3 regions of the Streptomyces sp. NPDC003023 genome follow, and region 1 is predicted to be linked to each of the others. Evidence: riboswitches for the same ligand, from Rfam matches in the RefSeq annotation. Region 1 holds a riboswitch; each other region holds the start of a gene.
The links. A riboswitch is a leader RNA that binds a small molecule or an ion and turns the genes downstream of it on or off. The one in region 1 is predicted to bind cyclic di-AMP.
Positions count from the first base shown of each region.

Region 1 (7,819 bases):
CCCGCGTCCAGATCCAGATGGATCCGGTTCTTGACCGTCTTCCCCTCCGGTACGCGCTGGAAGGCGATGCGTACGAACAGGGGTGGATCGACGTACGACCAGTCGTCGGAGCGGTCCACCGGGTCGCCGCCGAGAAGCTGGGCCCAGAAACGCACCAGCCGGGCCGGGTCGTGGCAGTCGAAGACGATCTCGTCGATCCTGGCGCGCATGGCCGTCAGCCTACGGCCGCGGTGAACGCCTCCGCATCCCACCGGCCGCCGAGGCCCGGCGCCAGCCACGCGGTGGCGCGCCCCCTGAACTCGACGGGCGTGAGCGCGCCGGCCCCCTCGGGCACGACCCCCAGCAGTGGCGCACCCGCCGCCTCCGGCAGATCCGCCAGATTGCAGCGCGCGGCGAGATCCGGCTCGCCCGGCCAGCTCCCGACCACGACGCCCAGCTGCGTCAAGTCCCTTGCGCGCAGGGCCTCCGCGGTGAGCGCGGTCATGTTCAGCGTGCCGAGGGCGGCCGGGGCGACGACGAGCACCGGCGCGGCCAGTTCGACGGCCACGTCGGCGAGGGTGGCACCGCTGTCGTCGAGGCGTACGAGGAGGCCTCCCGCGCCTTCGACCAGCACCAGATCGTGCCGGGCCGCCAGTTCGGCCGCGGCCTCGGCCACCTGCCTCGGCCGCACCGGAGGCAGTCCGGCCCGCCGGGCGGCGGTGGCAGGTGCCAACGGGTCGGGGAAGCGCGCGAGTTCGGCCCGTGTGACGTCGCCGGCGAGCCGCGCCACCACGTCGACGTCGCCGTCCTCACCCGGCAGGACCCCCGTCTGCGCGGGCTTCAGCACCGCGACGGACCGGCCCGCCGCGAGAGCCGCCGCGGCGACGGCCGCGGTGACGACGGTCTTGCCGATCTCGGTACCCGTCCCGGTGACGACGATCACTGCCATGTGCTTGCCCGCCCTTCGTTCGCTCCACCGGGGACGTCCGCCCCGGTCCCCGCTCCACGCGGCTCCACCCGCCGCCGGCCCTGCTCACCGGGGACTCTGCCGCCGCGCCCGCGGGCGCGGCGGCAACCTGCCGCGCCCGCGGCGCGTCCCGCGCGTCACCCCGCCGCGACGGCCGCGAGGACCGCGCGGCCCACCCGGGCCAGGTCCTCGTCGTTCGTCACGTACGGCGGCATCGTGTAGATCAGGTCGCGGAACGGGCGGAGCCAGACGCCCTCGCGGACCGCCGCCTCCGTCGCCGCGGCCATGTCGACCTCGTGGTCGAGCTGGACGACGCCGATGCCGCCGAGGACCCGGACGTCCTTCACGCCGGGCAGCTCCACCGCCTCCGCGAGGCCTTCGCGCAGTCCCCTCCCGACACGCTCGACCTCCTGCTGCCAGTCGTGCCCGAGCAGCAGGTCGATCGACGCGCAGGCGACGGCCGAGGCGAGCGGGTTCCCCATGAACGTCGGACCGTGGGCCAGCACCGGGACCTCGCCGCGCGAGATCCCCTCCGCCACCCGCGGTGTGCACAGCGTCGCCGCCATCGACAGATAGCCGCCGGTCAGGGCCTTGCCCAGGCACATCACGTCGGGCGCGATCCCGGCGTGCCCGGACGCGAACAGCTTCCCCGTCCGGCCGAAGCCGGTCGCGATCTCGTCGAGGACCAGCAGCACCCCGTGCTCGTCGCACGCCTCGCGCAGCACCCGCAGGTACTCGGGGGAGTGGAAGCGCATGCCGCCCGCCCCCTGCACCACGGGCTCCACGATCACCGCCGCGAGCTCGTCCGCGTGCCGGGCGATCAGCTCACGCAGATGGGCCGCGTACGACTCCTCGTAGTCGGCCGGTGGCGCCTCCGCGAAGATCTGCCGGGGCAGGACGCCCTGCCACAGCTGGTGCATCCCGCCGTCCGGGTCGCACACCGCCATCGGCTGCCAGGTGTCGCCGTGGTAGCCCCCGCGCCAGGTCAGCAGTCGCTGCTTGGAGGGGCGGCCCACCGAGCGCCAGTACTGCAGGCACATCTTCACCGCGACTTCGACGGACACCGAGCCCGAGTCGCACAGGAAGACGTGCCGCAGCGGCTCCGGCGTGATGTCCACCAGCCGGGTGGCCAGCCGGACGGCCGGCTCGTGGGTGAGTCCGCCGAACATCACATGGCTCATCCGCCCCAGCTGCTCGGTCACCGCCGCGTTGAGCACCGGGTGGTTGTAGCCGTGCACCGCGGACCACCACGACGACATGCCGTCGATCAGCTCGCGCTGTCCGTGGACCTCCTCGGCGAGCCGCAGGCGCACCCCGGCGGCCGACTCGACGACGAGGGGGTCCGTACGGCCCGGCATCGGGCCGTACGGGTGCCAGACATGTGCCCGGTCAAGGGCACGCAGTTCGTCGGGGGCGAACTCAGGCATTCGGCGCCACATCGGTGCCGGCGCCCCGGCGGCGCACCGCGACGAGATCGGTACGGGCGGCTGCCGGAACCGCCGGTGCCGCAGTGGCCTGGGCCGCCGTGTCGTCCGCGCAACCGCCTTCGCCGCCTTCGCCGCACACCGAACCGCAGCCGCCGCCGGCCGTCCCGCGGTGCTCGGGCAGGGTCGTGGTGTCGGTGCCCTCCACCTCGAAACCGGCGTCGGCGATCATCTCCAGGTCCGCCTTGCCGGCCTGGCCCTCACTGGTGAGGTAGTCGCCCAGGAAGATCGAGTTGGCCAGGTGCAGCGCGAGAGGCTGCATCGAGCGCAGATGCACCTCGCGCCCGCCGGCCAGCCGGACCTCCACGTCCGGGCAGACGAACCGCGTCATCGCGAGGATGCGCAGACACCGCTGCGGGGTGAGGTGCCACTCCTTGGCGAGCGGGGTGCCCTCGAAGGGAATCAGGAAGTTCACCGGGACGGAGTCCGGGTCGAGCTCGCGCAGCGCGAAGACGACGTCGACCAGGTCCTCGTCGCTCTCGCCCATGCCGGCGATCAGCCCGGAGCACGCGGACAGTCCGGCGGCGTGTGCCTTGTTGACCGTGTCCACGCGGTCCGCGTAGGTGTGGGTGGTGGTGATGTCCCCGTACGTCCCCTCGGACGTGTTCAGGTTGTGGTTGTACGCGTCGGCCCCCGCGTCGCGCAGACGCTCGGCCTGACCGTCGGAGAGCAGGCCGAGGCAGGCGCACACCTCGACGTCCTCGTTCTGGCCCTTGATCGCCTCGATGGTCTTCGAGACGCGGTCCACGTCCCGGTCCGTCGGGCCGCGCCCGCTCGCCACCAGGCAGACCCGCTTGGCACCGCCGGCCACACCCGCGGCCGCCGCCTCCGACGCCTCCTCGGGCTTCAGCCACGTGTACTTGAGGATCTCCGCCTTCGACCCGAGCCGCTGGGAGCAGTACGAGCAGTCCTCCGGACACAGGCCGGACTTCAGGTTGACGAGATAGTTGAGCTTCACCCGCCGTCCGAACCACTGCCGGCGCACCTTGCCGGCAGCGGCCACCACATCGAGCACATCGTCGTCGGAGGTCGCCAGCACGGCGAGCGCTTCTTCGCGGGTCGGCAGCTCGCGCCGCAAGCCCTTCTCCACCAGCGTGTTCAGGAGGTCCATGGCGCAGATCCTTGCGTACGGCACGTGCCTCGGCCAAGGAGGAACTCCACAACAGGGGCGTTTCAAGGTGTGTGCATGGCCACACCCGACGCTCGCCCGCATCGAGCTAGGGTCTGTCCGCTGCCTACAAAAGGAGCGGACCAGCATGCCGCAGGATCCATTCGACTGGATCGACGAGGAGTCGCGCCGCCGGGAGCGCGCCGGCCTGGTCCGCACACTGCGTCCGCGCGCCGCGGACAGCGATCTCCTCGATCTGGCGAGCAACGACTACCTCGGGCTCACCCGTCGGCCCGAGGTCACCGAGGGCGCCGTGCGGGCGGCCCGCCGCTGGGGAGCGGGGGCCACCGGGTCCCGCCTCGTCACGGGCAGCACCGAACTCCATGCCGAACTGGAGAGTGAACTCGCCGACTTCTGCGGCTTCGAGGCGGCCCTCGTGCTGTCCTCCGGCTACGCCGCCAACCTGGCCGCGGTCACCGCGCTCAGCGGCCGCGACGCCCTCGTCGTCTCCGACGCGGGCAACCACGCCTCCATCGTCGACGGCTGCCGGCTCTCGCGGGCCGAGACGGCCGTCGTCCCGCACAGCGATGTCGAAGCGGTGCGCAAGACGCTCGACGCGCATCCCGGCCGCCGTGCCGTCGCCGTCACCGACTCGGTCTTCTCCGTCGACGGAGACGCCGCACCCCTGCCGGGTCTCGCCGAGGCCTGCCGCGAGTACGGCGCGGCGCTCGTCGTCGACGACGCGCACGGACTCGGGGTCCTCGGCAGGGGCGGTCGCGGCGCGCTCGACGCCGCCGGGCTCGCCGGCGCGCGCGGCACCGTCGCCACACTGACGCTGTCCAAGTCCCTGGGCAGTCAGGGCGGCGCGGTCCTCGGCCCGGCACGCGTCATCGAGCACCTGGTCAATACCGCGCGCACGTTCATCTTCGACACCGGACTGGCACCCGCGGCGGCCGGCGCGGCGCTCGCGAGCCTGCGGATCCTGCGCCGCGAGCCCGGGCTCGCCGGGCGGGCACGCGAAGTGGCCGCGACTGTGCACCGTCGCCTGACGGACGCCGGGCTGACCGCTGCCCGGCCTGACGCCGCGGTCGTCTCCGTGCAGGCGCCCTCCGCGGACACGGCACTGCGCTGGGCGGCGGACTGCAGGGACGCGGGGCTGGTCGTCGGATGCTTCAGGCCCCCGTCGGTGCCCGACGGGATCTCGCGGATCCGGCTCACCGCCAGGGCGGATCTCACCGAGCAGCAGATCGACACGGCGGTCGCCACGATCATCGCGACCGCCCCGGCCCGTTGAGGCGACGGGCGCTCTCCGGGCCCCGTTCCAGGGGCCGTAAATACGGTCGTCCGTAGCAGAGTTCACCGCATCGAGCGACAGATATGTACGTATCTGGTGGATCACCGACCCTGAAGCACGATAAGTGGCAGTCTGACGCGGAAGCGTAATCCGTGGCCGTTCCCGCGTTTCATCCGCTACGAGTCGGAGCCGGCCCGGTGGGAAAGGGACAGCGCCGCCATGGCAGACCACCAAGAAGCGTCCATCACTCTGCCGAGTGATCCGGCGTCGGTTGCCACCGCACGGAGATACGTCACGGAGACCGTCTGTGAATGGGGGCTGGAGCCCTGTGCCGATGCCGTGGACACGGTGCGGCTGATCGTGTCCGAACTGGCCACCAACGCGGTGCAGCACACCTTCGGGCAGTCCCCGACGTTCACGGTGGACCTGCGCCTGGAGCGCGACGAGCAACTGTGCATCGGAGTCACCGACAGCCATCCGCGCTGGCCTCGGCGGCTGCCCGCCGCCGTGCGCCAGGACAACGGCAGGGGCATGGTCATCATCCGCACCCTCACGGCGGAGCGGGGCGGCCGGCTCTCCGTGACGCCCACCCCGGAGGGCGGCAAGACCGTCTGGATCGCGCTGCCCTGGTCGGTTCCGGTACAGAACTGACAACGCGCGGCCACTGCGGACGGAAACGTCGCGTGACGGCGGACGGCCACCGCATGTCCCGACCGGACGGGCGGTCGCTTCACGGCAGGGCCTTCCCTGCCCGGCACCGGCCCCTGCCGAACATGCCGCGCATCAGGGCCCGGACGGCCGGCGCGCCAGCTCGTCGCGGTGCGGGGTGACCGCCCGGTGCACGCCGCACTCCGGGGGCGCGACAGGACGCGACCGGCGCGAGCGGGCTCGACGGCGGCCTCGACCGGCTAGGGCGGTGGTTGCGCGGGCCGCGCACCCCGCGCCGTCCAAGGCGTCTTTGGAAGGCGCTGACCATGCTCGGCGCGACTCTGCTCGTCCGGTCGGCGGCGTGCTGACCGGACGTCAGCTCAGCGGCGGCGGCGGTGTGTCAGCTCACGCGGCCGTACTTGACGCTCCGCGTCCAGATCTTGGCCAACCGGACCACGTCGCCCGTCTTGGGCGAGTGCCAGATCTTTCCATGACCGGCGTAGATGCCCACGTGGTACACGGCACCGCCGGAGTGGAAGAAGACCAGGTCGCCACGTTGTCTGTTGCCGGCGGAGACATGGCGGGTCCGGTTGTACTGCTGCTGGGCCGTACGAGGCAGTATTTTGCCCGCCTTCTTGTACGAATAGAGCGTCAGCCCGGAGCAGTCGAAGCGGTTCGGTCCGGTGGCGCCGTACCGGTACGGCGCTCCCTGCTTCGACGCCGCGACCTTGAGCGCTTTGCTCGCGTAGCTGCTGATCGCGTACGCCTCGGCAGTGCTGCCCGGAGCGAGGACGGTGCCGCCGACGGCGGCGATGGTCAGTGCCGATACGGCGCCCGCCCGCGAGAACAGGAGCGGGAGATGCATCTGCGCAGTCATGCGCAACCCTTCGTCAGCCGCCTGTGAAGGATGACCTGTCGGGTTCGGACCGGCGAAGACGCCCGGCCGCCGCAGCGGCTTCACCCCGAGGCGTGTCCAAGATCGCCGGACGCGCCGTACTGCTCGGGTCCTCCACTCCTGCCGGTGCACTTCTGTCGACCAGGCATCCGGTGCGGCGGCAGGACTCAGCGTCCGCCCGGACCGCCCCGTCAAGGTGGCGGGGGCTTGTCGTCCCACGGATCGTTACCCACCCATGTCCGATTTCCGAGTTGAAACGGCTTTTGTGAAGCCGATCACGACTGGACCTTTCGGGTGGGCAGGGCTGTGGGGCCGCTTCCCGCGTGTCCCGGAAGCATCGTCGTACCAGCGACGAAGCGGCCCATTGGGCCAGATCGGTGGTTGCGCGGCGCAAGTCCTGCGACACGCAACAACTTCGGGGAAGCTCCACCGAACGGGGGACAAATACCGCTACCCCGTCGGCGGTTGACAGCCGCGGAACGACCGTCAGCTCGTCTGACCGGGAGGAATGGTCACGCGTTTCGCCCGGCGTTCACCGTCCAGGACGCGCAGTGCCTCGGTGAGCGTGTGCGTGTACACCTCGTTCTCGCCCCGTATGTGCATGAGCGTCAGGGCGTCCTTGAGGGCGGCGGCCCGCCCGACCAGCGCCTGCGCGGCGCGCAGTGCTCCATAGGTGTGGTGGCCGCGGACCGGGTTGATCCGGCCGAGCAGGTCGACGACTTCGAGGTAGGCGTCGACGAACTCGGCCTCCGCGCGGGTCAGCGCGGGCAGTGAGGGCAGTTCCGGCGGCAGCATCCGGTGCTCACCGGCCCCCGTGCGGCGGCGTGGTCGGCATCTTGCGGCTCGCGACGACGTGGTCGATCAGGCCGTACTCCCTGGCGGCGGGGGCGTCGAAGATCTTGTCCCGCTCCAGGTCGGCCGCGATGCGCTCCGGGCTCCGGCCGGTGTGGCGCGTGAGCATTCCGGCGAGTTGTTCGCGCAGTCGCAGCAACTCCGCGGCGTGGATCTCCAGATCGGAGGGTTGTCCGCGCAACGGCTCCTCGTACGCGGGCTGCTGCATGACGATGCGCGCGCCCGGAAGGGCCATGCGCTTCCCGGGCGCGCCGGCGGCGAGCAGGGTGACGGCGGTCGACACCGCCTGGCCGAGGCATGTCGTCGCCACGTCGCAGGTGACGATCTGCATCGTGTCGTAGATGGCGGACATCGCGCTGAGTGATCCGCCGGGGGAGTTGATGTAGAGGCAGATGTCCTGGTCGGGGGCCGTGTACTCGAGGTGCAGCAGCTGCGCGATGACGTCGTTCGCCGCGGTGTCGTCGACCGCGGTCCCCAGGAAGACGATTCGCTCCTCCATCAGCTTCGAGTACGGGTCGACGGTGCGCGTTCCCGAGAACGTGCGCTCGGTGAACTCCGGCAGGACATGGCGGGCGGAAGGTCGGTTCACGGC
Region 1 is NZ_JBIAPL010000012.1:94,471-102,289, reverse strand. It holds gene ACFYV1_RS30005 (VOC family protein) at 1-209, opposite strand, end outside; gene bioD (dethiobiotin synthase) at 215-928, opposite strand; gene ACFYV1_RS29995 (adenosylmethionine--8-amino-7-oxononanoate transaminase) at 1,084-2,373, opposite strand; gene bioB (biotin synthase BioB) at 2,366-3,541, opposite strand; gene ACFYV1_RS29985 (8-amino-7-oxononanoate synthase) at 3,687-4,832, shown strand; gene ACFYV1_RS29980 (ATP-binding protein) at 5,052-5,483, shown strand; gene ACFYV1_RS29975 (C40 family peptidase) at 5,881-6,357, opposite strand; cyclic di-AMP (ydaO/yuaA leader) riboswitch at 6,361-6,533, opposite strand; gene ACFYV1_RS29970 (hypothetical protein) at 6,862-7,170, opposite strand; gene ACFYV1_RS29965 (ATP-dependent Clp protease proteolytic subunit) at 7,178-7,816, opposite strand.

Region 2 (7,945 bases), on a different contig from region 1:
CCCCGGCGATGATCGTCGGCGGAGTGGTCTTCGACCTCATGACTCCGACCCGCTTCACCGCGGTGCCGCTTTTCGCCGCCGCCCCGCTCCTCGCGGCACCGATCGTCTCCTGGGTGGCGACCCTGCTCACCGGTGTCGCCGCTCTCCTGGCCGTCACCGGTATGCACGCCATCAACCGGAGCTTCGCCGAGATCACGGCTCTGACGGAGACGACCACCGTGATCACGGTCGCGGTCCTCGCGCTGCTCATCAACAACGTCGTACGCCGCAGCGGTGAACGGCTCGCCTCCGCCCGGGTGATCGCGGAGACCGCCCAGCGTGCCGTGCTGCCCACGCCGGTCGACCGGATCGGCGGCCTGCACATCGCCGCCCGTTACGAGGCGGCACAGGCGGGCGCGTTCATCGGCGGAGACCTGTTCGCGGTGCAGGACACGCCCTACGGTGTGCGTCTCATCGTCGGCGACGTACGGGGCAAGGGGCTGGACGCGGTGGGGACCGTCGCCGTGCTGATCGGCGCGTTCCGTGAGGCCGCGGAGCAGGAGCGTTCGCTCGAGGGCGTGGCCCAGCGGCTGGAGCGCGCACTCGGACGGGAGGGCACGCGGCGGGAGGGCCTCGACGCCGTCGAGGGGTTCACCACCGCCGTGCTGGGTGAGATTCCCCGTGGCACTCCTCTGGTGCGGCTGGTGAACCGCGGCCACCCCGAGCCGCTGGTGCTGCACGCCGACGGGAGCCTGGACGTGCTGGAGCCCTCCCAGGCCGCACTGCCGCTCGGGATGGGCGAGTTGGCGGGATGGCCGGACCGCGCCCAGGAGTACCCGCTGCCCGACGGGGCGACGCTGCTGCTCTTCACGGACGGGGTCACGGAGGCGCGGGACGACCACGGGGACTTCTACGACCCCGTCGCACGGCTGGGCGGTCGTCTCTTCCCCGGGCCGGGGGACCTGCTGGACGCACTGGTCGACGACGTACGCCGGTACACCGGCGGCGGATCGAACGACGACATGGCGCTGCTGGCGGTCGGCCGCCCCGCGAAGGGGCAGCCGGAACGGCGCACGACGGTGCCGGTGGTCCCTCCGGAGCCGGGGGCCGGCGGCTGAATCGGTTCCAGTGCTCGAGTGGCGCGGGACGGTGTGCACGTTCCGTAGTCGGAGGGCACCCCTGCGCATAACAACTGACACAACATCAGAAACTCGATGCCCGCTGACGTTTGATCAAGTCGCCCGGTTCCGCCCGCGTCTGTCCGGTTAAGTCCCGCCCGGAATCGTTAATGATCAATCGGAAGAGCTTGGAATCGGGCACCGCCTTCTATTAACGTTCGATAACGCAGCGCGGTCGTCCAAGTCGTCGTAAGAGGCGGCGCCGCGCGCACGCGCCGAATCCCGCAAGGGAACCGGGGAACCACCAATTGGGGTGAATCGGTCACCTCTGCCGCGCAGTTCGCGGTCGAGGCGCCCGTAGGAGACCTTCCTGCTCCGAACCCGTCAGCTAACCCGGTAGGCGAGAAGGAAGGAAAGGAGAACGCCTTCGTGGCGTCCAACATGCCTGCCCCCGAGGTCCGCTTCGCGTCCGAACGCTTCGGCGCCGACGCCCCCGAGCGGACCCTGGAGGAATGGAATCCCACCGAGGAATCCATCCGCCCGGTGCGCGGTCGGCACCGTGTCATCAAGCAGCGCGGCGGACTCGCCCGCAGCTCCACAGTGCTCGGCGTCGGCGTGATCGCCGCTGTCGGCGCGGGCGGCATAGCCACCGCGCAGGACAAGCCGGCCGTCTCCATCTCCCTTCCCGACGCGATCACGGACAGTCTTCCCGACGCCAAGTCCCTTCCCGGCGTCGGCTCTCTGCTCGCGGACGACTCCGACGCGGCAGAGCTCGCGAACACCGCGCCGCTCACGGCCGCGACCACCGTCGCCGACGGTGGCGACGAATCCGCCGGGGCTGTCGGCGCGGGCGAGGCGCTTCGCGCGCGCATCCTTCAGCAGGCGGAGCAGCAGCAGGCCGAGGCGGACGCGGAGGCCAGGGCAGCCGCGGAGAAGCTCGCCGCGGAACAGGCCGCGTCCGCAGCGGAGAAGCAGCAGAGCGCGGCGGAGGCCAAGGCCGCGGAGGAGAAGCGGAAGGCGGAGGAGGCCGCGCGGGCCAAGGCGGAGGCCGAGCGTCTCGCCGAGCTCGCGAAGAGCTTCGCCCTGCCCACCTCCTCGTACACGATCACCTCCACGTACGGAGAGTCCGGCTCGATGTGGTCCTCCGGCCAGCACACCGGCCTGGACTTCGCCGCGCCGACGGGAACCCCGGTCAAGGCCGTGCACGGCGGCACGGTCAAGTCGGCCGGCTGGTCCGGCTCCTACGGCTACCGGATCGTCCTCGAGCTCGACGACGGCACCGAGGTCCTGTACGCCCACCTGTCGTCGATGACGGCGAGTGCCGGCCAGACCGTGACCACCGGCGAGACGATCGGGCGCGTCGGCGCCACCGGCAACGTCACCGGGCCGCACCTGCACCTCGAGGTGCACACGCCGGGCGGATCCGGCATCGACCCGATGGCGTGGCTGCGCGGCAAGGGCCTCACCGTCTGATCCCTGCCCGGTACGGGGGAAGCAGCACTCTTCCCCGTGCCGGGCGGTCCCGTTGTCTCCGGCAGCCACGACGCCCACCCCCCGCGTCGGGGCTGTCGGACTGTCCGCCACCGGTCGGGTCGGCAGGCCGTCCGGTCGGGCCGTCCGGTCGGGTCGTGCGGTCGGCAGCCGGTCGGGTCGTGCGGTCGGCAGGCCGGTCAGGTCGTGCGGCGCTCAGCGGCGGTACGGGTTCCAGCCGTCGTAGTCGCGGTACGGCGCCGGCGCGGGGATCCTGCTGGTCATCCGGGCCGCGTAGTCCAGCGAGGGCCCCGCCACCTCCCTGCGCTGCCAGAGATGGTGCAGCAACTCCTGCTCCCGCGCCACGAAGTCCGGCTCGGCCGCGCCGCGACGGGCCCGGTGACGCAGGAAGGCCAGCGAGGTCGCGAACGCCTCGTACTCCGACACCGCGTGCCCGGCGGCGGGGCCGTACGTGCGACGGGCGAAGTCGCGCGCCATCGTGCGGGCCCGCATCGACGACAGGGCACGAGGTTCCGCCGGGGACATCCAGCCCGCCGCGGCGTACGCGGGCAACTGGTCGGATATCGTGCGCAGCTCGCGCTGCCGGGTCCATATCGTCAGCCAGGTGAGCAGGCCGAAGACCGGGACCATGAACGCCCCGTACACGGCGTAGAAACCCCACGGGCCGAGCATCGATGCCGAGCCGTTCCACAGCGCGTGCACGCCCATCGCGAGCGCCAGGCCCAGCAGCGGCAGACCGGTACGCCGCAGCCGCCGGTGGCGGCGCGAGCCGAGCGCCGCCAAGCCGAAACCGATGCCTGTCAGCACGGTGAAGAGCGGATGGGCGAACGGCGACATCACTATGCGCACGAAGAAGGTCGCGGCGGTCACGGAGGCGAAGCCCGACGTGCCGATCGTCTGGTCCTCGTCGAACGCGCTGCCCAGGTAGAGGATGTTCTCGGTGAAGGCGAAGCCGGTCGCGGTGAAACCGGCGACCACCACGCCGTCCACGATTCCGGTGAAGTCTCTTCTGCGGAACATGAAAAGGAGCAGTATCGCGGCGGCCTTCGCGCTCTCCTCGACGATCGGTGCGACGACCGTCGCCCCGAGTGTGTCGGCGGATGCCGGGTCGGCGGTCGCCGTGGCTATCCAGCGGGTCGCGAACGTGTTCGCGATGATCGCGATCAGTGCCGCGGCGCACGCACCCCACGCGAAGGCGAAGAGCAGGTTCCGCCAGGGTCCCGGCTCGACCCGGTCGAGCCAGCGGAACGCCGCCAGGAGCAACGGGACCGGCAGCGTGGCGAGAGCGAGGCCGACCAGGAACCCGTGGTTGCCGGTCTGTTCGCGCACCAGCACCAGGATCACCAGGCCGCACAGGGCGAGCAGGGTGATCACCACACCCGCGCGGACCGCCCTGCTGTGCCGCAGCCTCGAGACGGCCCGGGCCCGGTAGCGCCGGCGCGTCGGCTCCGGCACCTCGGTGAGGAGCGCGTCGACATGCCGCTGCTCGCGTGCGGGAAGCACCGGATGCGGCGGCACGCCGGGGCCGTCCGGGCCGCCCGGGCCGTCCGGGCCGGACAGGTGATGCGGGCCGGACGGGTGATGCGGGCCGTGCGCCGGTGGCTGCTGCGCGGACGAGTCTGACACCCGTCGACCCTAACCAGGCACACTGACAACCGGCGACGGCACGGGAAATGCCGTGGGCACGCCGGGCGACGGCTCACGGCGTCCGGTCGCTCGCGTCACGCCTGCGGCCGGGTCCGGCTGAACAGCAGGTCGTGGACCTTGTGGCCCTTGTCGAGTCCCTGCCCCTCGAACCGGGTCAGCGGGCGGAAGGCGGGACGTGGTGCGAAACCGCCGCCCTCCACGGTGTTCTCGAAGTCCGGATGTGCCGAGAGCACTTCGAGCATCTGCTCGGCGTACGGCTCCCAGTCGGTCGCGCAGTGCAGGATCGCGCCGGGCCTCAGCCGCTGGGCGGCGAGGGTGAGGAAGTCCGGCTGGATCAGCCGCCGCTTGTGGTGCCGCTTCTTCGGCCAGGGGTCCGGGAAGTAGACGCGCATGCCGTCGAGGGAACCGGGCGGGAGCATCTCGCGCAGCAGGATGATCGCGTCGCCGTTCGCCACCCGGATGTTCGACAGGCCGTTCCGCTCCGCGAGACCCAGGAGGTTGCCCTGGCCCGGCGTGTGGACGTCGACCGCGAGGATTCCCGTCCCGGGGTCGTCCGCGGCCATCTGCGCGGTGGCCTCGCCCATCCCGAACCCGATCTCCAGGACCACCGGCAGCCCGCCGAACATCTCCCCGAGGTCGAGCACCCGGTGCCCGTCGATGTCCATGCCCCACACCGGCCACAGCCGCTGCAGCGCATCGCCCTGCCCGGCGGTGACCCGGCTGCGGCGCGGCTGGAAGCTGCGGATACGCCGCTCGTGATGCGAACCGGCGGGGTCGGCGGCGGGCCCGCCGGGGAACCGGGGCTCGCCCTTGGCGCGGATGATGTGGTGGTTTCGGAACTCAGACACAGTGATGCCGATTCTACGAGGACCCGCACCCGTGCCGTTCCGGGCCGGCTCGTGACCCGGTGCTGCTCCGTCCCGTCCGCGGCGCCGGCCCGGGGCCTGAACAACGGGGGCGAGGCCGGGCGGCCGAGGCGGGGTGGTGACGGTGGGCCGAGGTCAGCCGGTGCGGCGGAGACGGGTCGTGGAGAGCGACACGAGCGCGCGGCGGGCGACCTCTCGGCCGATCGGGAGAGAGGCCGTCGCCGCCGGGGAGGGCGCGTTCAGGACGTGCACCGTCCGTGGCGCCTCGCGGATCAGGAAGTCGTCGGCCAGTGTCCCGTCCCTGAGCACCGCCTGCGCCCGTACGCCCGCCGGGGCAGGGCGCAGGTCGTCCTCGGTCACCGCGGGCAGCAGCCGCCGCACCGCCGCCGTGAAGGCGCGCTTGGAGACCGAGCGGTGCAGCTCACCCGCCCCGTACCGCCAGTGCCGGCGGGCGATGTGCCAGGAGCCGGGCCAGCCGAGGGTGCCCGCGAGCTCGAATGGTCTGACGGCCGACCAGCTGTAGCCCTCGCGGGCCAGGGCCGGGACCGCGTTCGGCCCGACGTGGACGCCTCCGTCGATGCCGCGCGTGAGGTGGACGCCGAGGAAGGGGAACGCCGGGTCGGGCACCGGATAGACAAGGCCGCGTACGAGACCGGGCCGGGCCAGGTCGTAGTACTCCCCCCGGAAGGGGACGATCCGCATGCCGGGGTCGTCGCCCGCCAGTCGTGCCACCCGGTCGCAGTGCAGCCCGGCGCAGTTGACCAGCACCCGGCCCCGTACGACCGTGCCGGAGCGTGTTCGCACCGCGACGCCCCACGGGCGGCGGTCGACGACGGTGACCTCCTCGCCGTACCGGACGTCCGCGCCGGACGAGGTGGCCAGCTGCGCCGCCACAGCCGCGTAGTCGCAGATCCCGGTTGTCGTCACATGGATCGCGGCGAGCCCGCGGACCTGCGGCTCGTACTCCGTGATCTGCGCCGGGCCCAGTTCCCGCACGGGGATGCCGTTCTCCCGGCCGCGCTGGACCAGGGCGTGCAGCCGCGGTAGCTCGTCCCGGTCCGTGGCGACGATCAGCTTGCCCGTGACCTCGTGATCGATGCCGTACTCGGCGCAGAACTTGACCATCTCGGCGGCGCCGCGCACCGCGTACCGCGCCTTGAGGGAGCCGGGGCGGTAGTAGATCCCGCTGTGGATCACTCCGCTGTTGCGTCCCGTCTGGTGGCGGGCAGGGCCCTGCTCCTTCTCCAGGACCGTCACCCGGGTGCCGGGAGCCGCGCGTGTGAGTGCGTACGCCGTCGAGAGGCCGACGATCCCGCCGCCGACCACCAGCACGTCACAGTCGAAGTCCTGCCAGGACGCCCTCACCGCGTCACCTCCCACCCCGATAGTGCACTGGCCCGCTGACAACGCGCTTAAACCAGCCGACGCGCGGGAGACACGTCCTCGTGTCCGACGCCCGGTCCCGGGGGGCCGGGGCGCGGGAGTCCGGGGCGTGGGCTCCGTACGGGCCGCGGGCGTCAGGCCGGCGTCATCAGCAGCGGGCGGGCCCGCTCACGCAGCTCCATCACCCTCGGCTCGTCGCCGTACGGTTCGAGACGGTGCAGGAGGTCCCGCACGTACTCCGTGGTCCGCGCGGAGGAGATGCGGCCGGCGACCTCCACCGCCCGGGTGCCCGCCGCGCACGCCGCGTCCAGGTTGCCCGACTCCAGCTCGGCGACCGCGGAGACCACGAGGCGCAGACCGTGCGAGCGCACGTACTCCTCCGTGGGCCGGGACAGTGCCTGCTCGGTGAAGCGCCGGACCTGCCGCGGCGCCTTCAGGTCGCGGTAGCACTCGGCCGCGTCGGCCGCGAATCTGTCGTACGAGTAGAACCCCAGCCAGGAAGGGTCGCCGTCGCCTGCCCGTGAGCGCTCCAGCCAGCCCTCCGCCGCCTTGAGCGCGGCCCCCGCGGCCTGCGCGTCGTTCGCCTTGGCGTGGGCGCGGGCCTCCACCAGGCGGAAGAAGCTCATGGTGCGGGCGGTGGCGAGCCCCCGGTTGCGTTCCAGTGCCGCCTGGGCGAGGTCGACGCCCTCGTCTGCGAAGCCCCGGTACGTCGCCTGCAGGGACATCGAGGCGAGGACGTACCCGCCGAGCGGGACGTCCGCGGCGGCACGCGCCAGACGAAGGGCCTGGATGTAGTACCGCTGCGCGGCCTCCTGCTGCCCGGTGTCGAAGGCCATCCACCCGGCCAGCCGGGTCAGTTCGGCGGTCGCGCCGAACAGGGCGCGGCCGACCTCGTCCGAGTACGAGCCGAGCAGCAGCGGGGCGGCGTCCACCCGCAGGCACTCGGGGACCATGGACGAACGCCAGTCGCCGCCCCCGTACTTGGAGTCCCAGCGGCGGGCGTCCTCCGCCGCCTCACGCAGCTTGGCGACGTCGCTGTGACCCACGCGTGCGGGTGTGTCGCCCGTGTCCGCAATGTCGGCGGTGTCAGGAGGGTCGGAGGGGGAGCCGGAGGGGGCGGTGTCGGGCGCCGCCGGGGAGCCGCCCGTGGTGTCGAGCAACCGCTCGACCGACGGGTCGGCCGGGGTTATCAGCCAGCGCGACGCGGGCGTCGCATAGGCGCTCACCGCGAACGACCCGGCCAGGGACTGCCATATCCCGCCGCTGCCGGCCCGTCGGCCCGCGAGGTCCAGCCGGTACAGCTCGGTGGCCGATTTCACCGCCTCGCCGATGTCGCGGGGGAAGGCCAGACCGACCTCCGGGGCCGGGTCGGCGTCCGCGAGACCGATCTCGTGGAGCGGAACCGGACGGCCCAGTTTGGCGCCGATGGCTGCCGCGATGAGATGGGGTGCGGCGCCCTGC
Region 2 is NZ_JBIAPL010000017.1:37,056-45,000, forward strand. It holds gene ACFYV1_RS33170 (PP2C family protein-serine/threonine phosphatase) at 1-1,097, shown strand, start outside; cyclic di-AMP (ydaO/yuaA leader) riboswitch at 1,361-1,515, shown strand; gene ACFYV1_RS33175 (M23 family metallopeptidase) at 1,527-2,570, shown strand; gene ACFYV1_RS33180 (PrsW family intramembrane metalloprotease) at 2,784-4,091, opposite strand; gene trmB (tRNA (guanosine(46)-N7)-methyltransferase TrmB) at 4,310-5,089, opposite strand; gene lhgO (L-2-hydroxyglutarate oxidase) at 5,237-6,466, opposite strand; gene ACFYV1_RS33195 (MFS transporter) at 6,619-7,945, opposite strand, start outside.
Region 2: linked by a shared signal. The riboswitch ahead of ACFYV1_RS33175 (M23 family metallopeptidase) and the one ahead of ACFYV1_RS29975 (C40 family peptidase) in region 1 are both predicted to bind cyclic di-AMP.

Region 3 (7,945 bases), on a different contig from region 1:
GCCGCGGCCCTCGAGTACGTGGACCGCCACATCGGCCGTCTGTTCGCGGCCGCGAGCAGTCGCCGCCGATGTTTCGCGATCGTCTGCTCCGACCACGGCACGGCGTACGGCGACGGTGGTTACACCGGCCACCGCCTCGGCCACGAAGCGGTCTGGACGGTCCCCTATGCCCATTTCTTCCTCGAGGCCGCCGAATGAACACTCCCGCACCGATCGGTCCCGCACCGATCGCCCCCGCGCCACGCCCCTATCAGAGCTATGTCTACGCCTATCCGCACAAGACCGCGTACCGCCCCCTGGACGAGGGGCGGCCGGCGCTCCGCGACCTGTGGGCAGCGGAGCCCAAGGACGCGCTCTCGCTGTACGCGCACATACCGTTCTGCGAGGTCCGCTGCGGCTTCTGCAACCTCTTCACGAGGATCGGCGCACCCGGCGAACTGACCGGACGTTACCTGGACGCGCTCGACCGCCAGGCCGTCGCCGTGCGCGAGGCTCTCGGGGACGACGCCCCGGTCCGCTTCGCGGCGGCGGCGTTCGGCGGCGGTACGCCGACCTTTCTGACGGCCGGTGAGCTGGAGCGCCTGTGCGACATCGCGGAGAAGAGGATGGGCGCGGACCTGCGGTCGGTGCCGCTGTCCGTCGAGACGTCCCCCTCGACGGCGACCGCCGACCGGCTGGCGGTCCTCGCGGAGCGGGGTACGACCCGGATCAGCATCGGCGTGCAGAGCTTCGTAGACGCGGAGGCGAGAGCGGCGGTCCGCCCCCAGCGCCGCGCCGACGTGGAGAGCGCCCTCGGCCGGATCCGGGACGCCCGGATCCCCGTCCTCAACATCGACCTGATCTACGGCATCGACGGCCAGACCGAGCGGACCTGGCTCTCCTCGCTCGATGCCGCTCTGAGCTGGGAGCCGGAGGAGCTGTATCTGTACCCGCTGTACGTGCGGCCGCTGACCGGTCTCGGCCGGCTGGGAGCGGCGGCCGACGCCGAGTGGGACGAGCAGCGGCTGCGTCTGTACGGTGCGGGTCGCGACCATCTCCTCGGCCGGGGTTACGAGCAGGTGTCGATGCGGATGTTCCGCCGTGCCCCTTCCGGTGCCGGTGCCGCCCGCTCCGACTCCGCCTCCGCCTCCGCCTCCGCCGACCACGCATGCCAGACGGACGGCATGATCGGGCTCGGGTGCGGTGCCCGTTCCTACACGTCGGGCCTCCACTACTCCTTCGACTACGCCGTCGGCATGAGCCGCATACGCCGCATCATCGACGACTTCACCACGGCAGAGGACTTCTCCCGCGCCGAGGTGGGCCGGCGGATCGACGAGGACGAGGCACGCCGCCGTCATCTGCTCCAGTCGCTGCTCCAGGCGGAGGGGATGGAGGTGGCCGGCTACCGCGAGCGGTTCGGGTCTGCCCCGGCCGCCCACTTCCCTGCCGAGCTCGAGCGGTTCGCCGCCCTCGGGTGGCTCGACGCGGCCGCGGGACCGGACCGGCTGAGGCTGTCACCGCTGGGCCTCGCCCACTCGGACGCCCTCGGCCCCGAACTGTTCTCCCCCGTGGTGCGGGCCGCGATGGCCGCGTACGAGCCGAAGTGAGCGGGACCATGGATCTGACGGTGCTGTACCGGGGGCCGCTGGCGTCGTGCGACTACGACTGCCCCTACTGCCCGTTCGCGAAGCGCCGCGACAGCGGTGAGCAGCTGCGTGCCGACCGTGCCGCCCTGGAGCGTTTCACGCGCTGGGCCGCGACGCGGACCGACGACGGCCTGTCCGTACTCTTCACCCCGTGGGGCGAGGGTCTGGTCCGCTCCTGGTACCGGCGCGCGATGACGGAACTGTCGCACCTGCCGCACATCCGACGGGTCGCGATCCAGACGAACCTGAGCTGCCGAACCGACTGGCTGGCCGAGGCGAATCCGAGCAAGCTCGCCCTGTGGTGCACTTATCACCCCGGACAGACACCTTGTGACCGCTTAATCACCAAGTGCCGGGATCTGATCCGGCGCGAGGTGCGGTTCAGTGTGGGCATCGTCGGCTTCCCGGGACATCTGGCGGAGGCACGCAGGCTGCGGGCCGATCTGCCCGACCATGTGTACCTGTGGGTGAACGCACCGGAGGGACACGAGCTGTCCGACGCGGAGGCGGACGCATGGACCGCACTGGACCCCCTGTTCCCCTACAGCCGCCATCCGCACCGCTCCGCCGGGCTGCCGTGCCGCACCGGTGAGTCGGTGATCTCGGTGGACGGCGAGGGCACGGTGCGCCGCTGCCACTTCGTCCGCGCCGAGCTGGGCAACCTCTACGACGGCTCGTACCGGGCGGCGCTGCGACCCCGCCCCTGCCCGCTCGCCGTCTGCGACTGCCACATCGGCTACGTCCATCTGGAGACGCTGCCGCTCTACGACGTCTTCGCGGGCGGCGTCCTGGAGCGCATCCCGTCACCGGCGGGGCGGGCGGCAGCGCCGGACCTTCCGCGCTCCGCGGGCACGGGCCCTCAGAGCGGCAGCAGATCCGGGCGTTTGGCCTCGACGTGATCGCCGGAGCTCTCGCCGCGCAGCCGTCGCCCGATCCACGGCACCAGGTACTCGCGCGCCCACTGGACGTCGTCCCGGCGCACCTCGAACGCACCGCGCGGGGGCAGCGGCGGCCACGGCTGGTCCGGGTCGGCGGGCACTTCGAGCCCGAGCACCTGCGCGGCGCGCAGCGCGACGCGGGTGTGCCCCTCCGGTGACAGGTGCAGCCGGTCGGCGTCCCAAGCGCGCCGGTCCTGGACGGACTTGAGCGACCACAGGTCGAGCACGGGGCAGTCGTAGCGGTCGGCGACGGCCCGCACATGCGCGGTGTACGTGGCGATCTTGCCACGCAGGTGGCGCAGGACCGGCACGTTCCGGGTGTCGAAGCCGGTGGTCACCATGACGGTGCCGACCGAGCCCGTGAGGTCGGCGACGGCCCGTTCGAAGCGCTCCGCCACGTCGTCGGGGTCGGATCCGGGCCTGATGATGTCGTTGCCGCCGGCACAGAAGGTCACGAGGTCGGGCGCGAGCTCACGGGCCCTCGGCACCTGCTCCTCGACGATCTGGTCGAGGAGACGGCCGCGTACGGCGAGGTTGGCGTACCTGAGGGAGTGCTCCGGAACGCGGTCGGCGAGCAGGACCGCGAAGCGGTCCGCCCAGCCGACGAATCCCCCGTCGGGCCCCGGGTCCCCCACGCCCTCGGTGAAGCTGTCACCGATCGCCGCGTACGACCCGAATACGCCGCTGTTCTCTGTTCTCGAATCGTCTGCCACGGGAGAGCATCCTTCCTGCACGGATGTGACCTACGCGACCGTAAGGAGGGGTTGACGCGGGGTGATCTTTACCACCGTCAGGTTCCGCCCGATCCGGAATACGCGGAAGCCCCCGCTCCGCGCTGTGCGGAGCAGGGGCTCACCGGCAGGTCCCGGAGGCCGTCGCCGGACGGTCAGAGGGAGACGCCGTGCTCGCGGAGGTAGGCGAGCGGGTCGATGTCCGAGCCGTACGAGGGGCCGGTGCGGACCTCGAAGTGCAGGTGCGGGCCGGAGGAGTTGCCGGTGGAACCCGACAGGCCGATCTGCTGGCCGCCGGTCACGGACTGGCCGCTGGAGACGCCCAGCGAGGAGAGGTGGGCGTACTGGGAGTAGGTGCCGTCCGTGTGCTGGATGACGACCTCGTTGCCGTAGGCGCCGCCCCAGCCCGCGGAGACGACGGTGCCGGTGGCCACGGCCTTCACGGAGCTGCCGGAGGGGGCGGCGAAGTCGACACCGGTGTGGTAGCCACTGGACCACATGGCACCGGACGCGCGGTACGCGGTGGTCACGCCGGCGTCGACCGGAGCGGAGAAGCCGGAGCCGGAAGCCGGGGTCGAGGTCTCCTTGGCGGGAGCCTTCTTCGCCGGGGCCTCCGCCTGGGGCGCGGTGGACCGCGAGTCGTCACGCGAGGGGCGGGCCTTGGACTCGGAGCGGGGCTCCGGGTCGTTCTTGGCCTTGGACTTGGCGCCGATCGTCAGCTCCAGGCCCGGGTGGATCAGCGACGGGTCGGCGCCGATGGCGCGGCGGTTGTCGTTGAAGAGCTGCTTCCAGCCGCCGCGGACGTCCTGCTCGTCGGCGATCTTCGACAGGTAGTCGCCGGCGACGACCGTGTACGTCTTCGGGGCCTTCTCGGCGCCCTGGGCGGCGGCACCCTGGGCGGCGGCCGGGGCCGAGGCGGTGGCGGCGGCCGCGGCCTTCTCCGGCGCGGCGGCCGGAGCCGCCGCAGGGGCGGCGTTGGCGGCGGTGGCGCCGAACAGCGGGAGCGCGATGGCGGCGCCACCCGTACCGGCGACGACGAAGCCGCGGGTGATCGGGTTGGACTTGGGACGGCGGTGCTTACCCTTTGCGGGCATGGCGCATTCCTCTCCGGCGCCTACGAGGTGAGCTGTCGGGTTCGGGCTGGAGATGCCCGGTCGCGCGAATTGCACGACTTAACCCCAAGCCGTCCGAAATTTCCGGTAACGGCGTACTACCTGGGTCCCCCGCTCCTGCCACACGTGGGTGGGTTCGAATTCCGGTCGGCGGCAGGATTAGGCGGTCCGTCCGGATTGAGCGTGACCGTAGGCGAGTCGGACAGTCACGGACAAGCCGTGAATTTCGACGATCAACGAGGAGTGCCATGCCACCGGAGGCCTTCCGGTCACCCTCCGTGGGCAACGGGCCGTCAACTTCCATACCCGCGACGGAATTCACCCGACGACCTCAGCCACGGAACGTCACGGATATGACGCTGCTCACCCACCGGAACCCATCTCCCCTGCTTACGGGGCACGTTACGCCCAACCATCCAATTCGGACAGAACGCTCTTTTAGCCATCTAAGGCCGCAGTGCCTCCGCAGGGGTGAATTCAGATGGAATCGGGCACGAGCGGATCACCTCCTCCCGCGGCGGGGGACGCCCGCCTCGGTCGCAGCACCTGCCCGATCACCCGCGGAGCGGCCGGCGTGGCCGCCATGGCCTCGCCCCTCCCCCAAGGTCTCCAGCACTCGCCAACCCCCTTGCGAGAAGGCCGAAATGATCGCCCGGTGAACGCGTGTCGTATGGTCGAGGCCGCGCCATCGTCGGCGAACGGCGCCGACGGCTGCCCTTCGAAGGAGTCCCCGTGACGCAGCAGCTGCCGCAGACATCCTCCACAGAGCCCGAACTGACCGGGGTCCGCAACTTCCGGGACGTCGGAGGGCTGCCGACCGTGGACGGGCGGCGGGTGCGGACCGGCAGGCTGTTCCGCAGCGGTCACCTGGCGCACGCGACCGCCTCGGACGCCGCGTTCCTGTCGACGCTGAACCTGCACACGATCTTCGACTTCCGCAACGCCGCCGACCAGCGGCTGGAGGGGCCCGACATCGAGTTGCCGGGTGTGCGCAACGTCAACCTGCCCCTGACCGACCCGGCCGACGGAGCGGAGTTCTGGAAGATGGTCCGCGACGGCGATCTTGACGAGCTCAAGTCGATCCTCGCGGACGGCAAGGGCGCAGGACGGATGATCGCCTCGTACCGGATGATCATCAAGGAGCGGACGGCGGAGCACAGCCGGGTGCTGCACTCACTGGCCGAGGACAGCGTCCCCGCCCTGATGCACTGCGCCGCGGGCAAGGACCGCGCGGGCCTGTCCGTCGCCGTGTCCCTGCTCGCCGTCGGCGTGGAGCGGGACGCCATCGAGGCGGACTACCTCAAGTCCAACGACCCGCACCGGCGATACAAGATCCAGCGCGGCACGAACTCCCCGGACGCCATGTCGGCCGAGGTGATGGAGCTGCTCGACCCGCTCTTCGACGCCCGGGCCGAATACCTGGCCGCCGCCTTCGACGCGATCGAGGAGAACTGGGGCAGCGAGGAGCGTTACCTCTCCGAGGGCCTGAAGCTGGCCCCCGAGACGCGCGAGCGCCTGCGGGAGCGGCTTCTCGGGGAGGGCTGAGCCGGAGGGGCGACCGCGAGCTGGGCCGGAGGGGCCGACCGCGGGCTGGGCCGGAGGGGCCGACCGCGGGCTGGGCCGGGAGCCGGGTCGGCGAGCCGGGCCTGAAGCTATTCGCCGCCGACGGTGAAGAGCAGGAAGAGGAACCCCGCGACGAAGTGTCCGGCGATGAGGTAGATGAACAGCCGGATCACCAGGCCGCGGGGGAACCGGTCCTCACGGGGGCTGTCGCTGCCGGTTCCGCGCCGGTCCAAGGGGTCGTACGACATGTCGGGGATCACGTTCCTTGCCGGTCGGGTACGGGGTGCAGCTCCGGTGCCTGCAGAAGGGTGTGGACGAACAGCAGCTCCGCGCCCTCGGGGGACTGTGCCGCGATGCGGTGCGGTGTGAGCGAGTCGAAGTGCGCGCTGTCGCCGGGGCCCAGCTCGTGGTCGGTGTCCGCGAGGCTCAGCCGCAGCCGTCCGGCGACGACGTGCAGCCACTCCTCGCCCGGGTGCACACGCACGAGATCTCCCTGCACGCCGTGCGGGACGAACACGCGCAGGGCCTGCATGGCCCGTCCCGGTGCGCCTGCCTGGTGGTAGTCCCAGGCGTCGGCCGGCACCGGTTCGCGGCGGCGGCCGCGGACGACCGGTTCGCGTGCCGGCGGCTGCTCGCCGAGCAGGTCGGCGACCGTCGTACCGTAGACACGGGCGAGGGCGAGGAGCATCGGGAGCGAGGGCTGCCGGGCACCCGTCTCGAGCCGGGAGAGGTGCGCGGGCGACAGACCGGCCCGCTGGGCGGCGGCCTCCAGCGTGAGCCCTCGGCAGCGGCGCAGCTCGCGCAGTCGGGGTGCCATCTCGGGCAACCCGTCCTCCGCCTGTTCGACAGAGCTGTTCATGGCTCCATTAGGCCAGAGACTTACCTCTGAGGCAAATCCCTTGCCTCAGAGGTAATCCCCACGCGCAGAGGCAATCTCCACGGGCTTCGACGTCGGACAGGCCTCGATGTCGGACGGTCGTCAGCGGTTGGCCACCGCCTGCTTCATCAGAGTCTTGCCGAAGTCCCACACGAGGCCGCCCCCGTTGTGCGCGTCGTCCATCACGGCTTCGAAGGCGCTCACGAAGCGGTCGACCTCCCGCTCGCCGATGATCAGCGGCGGGATGAGTTTGATCACCTCCATGTGGTCTCCCGAGACCTGGGTGAGGATCCGGTGCCGCTGGAGCAGCGGCACCACCACCATCTGCGCGAACAGTCCCTTGCGGGCCGCCTGGAGCACCGTCCAGCGACTGCGCAGTTTGATCGACTCCGGCCGCCCGAACTCGATGCCGATCATCAGTCCCCGGCCGCGGACGTCGTGCAGCAGCTCGTAGCGGTCCACCAGCGCCGCCAGGCGGGAGCGCAGCAGCTCGCCCGTCACGCGGACGTTCGCCACGACGTGCTCGTCCTCCAGCACCGACAGCACGGCGAGGCCCGCGGCCATGGCCTGGGCGTTCGAGCCGAAGCTCGCCGAGTGCACCAGGACCCGGTCCATCGACGAGTAGACCTTCTTGAAGATCCAGTCCCTGCCGAGGGTGGCGCCGACCGGCACGTAGCCGCCCGACAGCGCCTTGGCCACGCAGACGAGGTCGGGTTCGACGCCCGCCTCGTACTGGAAGGCGTAGAAGTCGCCCGTGCGCCCCAGTCCCGTCTGCACCTCGTCCGCGATCAGCAGGGCCTTGTACCTGTGCAGCAGCTCCTGCGCCGCGTGCAGGAACCCCGGCGGGCTCGGATGCACCCCTTTGCCCTGGACCGGCTCCACGACGAAGGCCGCCACGTCCCCGCGCACCAGCTCACGTTCCAGGGCGGCGAGGTCGCCCATCGCGATCGCGGTGTCGGGCAGCAGCGGGGCGAAGCCGTCGCGGAAGCCCGCCTCGCCGTTGACCGACAGCGAACCGGTGGTCAGGCCGTGGAAGGCGTGCGTGCAGTACAGGATCCTCGGCCGGCCCGTCGCGTACCTGGCGAACTTCAGCGCC
Region 3 is NZ_JBIAPL010000001.1:1,406,928-1,414,872, reverse strand. It holds gene ACFYV1_RS06015 (STM4013/SEN3800 family hydrolase) at 1-198, shown strand, start outside; gene ACFYV1_RS06010 (STM4012 family radical SAM protein) at 195-1,589, shown strand; gene ACFYV1_RS06005 (STM4011 family radical SAM protein) at 1,598-2,527, shown strand; gene ACFYV1_RS06000 (SGNH/GDSL hydrolase family protein) at 2,488-3,279, opposite strand; gene ACFYV1_RS05995 (peptidoglycan DD-metalloendopeptidase family protein) at 3,453-4,391, opposite strand; cyclic di-AMP (ydaO/yuaA leader) riboswitch at 4,396-4,552, opposite strand; gene ACFYV1_RS05990 (tyrosine-protein phosphatase) at 5,142-5,954, shown strand; gene ACFYV1_RS05985 (DUF6126 family protein) at 6,062-6,220, opposite strand; gene ACFYV1_RS05980 (helix-turn-helix domain-containing protein) at 6,229-6,831, opposite strand; gene ACFYV1_RS05975 (aspartate aminotransferase family protein) at 6,952-7,945, opposite strand, start outside.
Region 3: linked by a shared signal. The riboswitch ahead of ACFYV1_RS05995 (peptidoglycan DD-metalloendopeptidase family protein) and the one ahead of ACFYV1_RS29975 (C40 family peptidase) in region 1 are both predicted to bind cyclic di-AMP.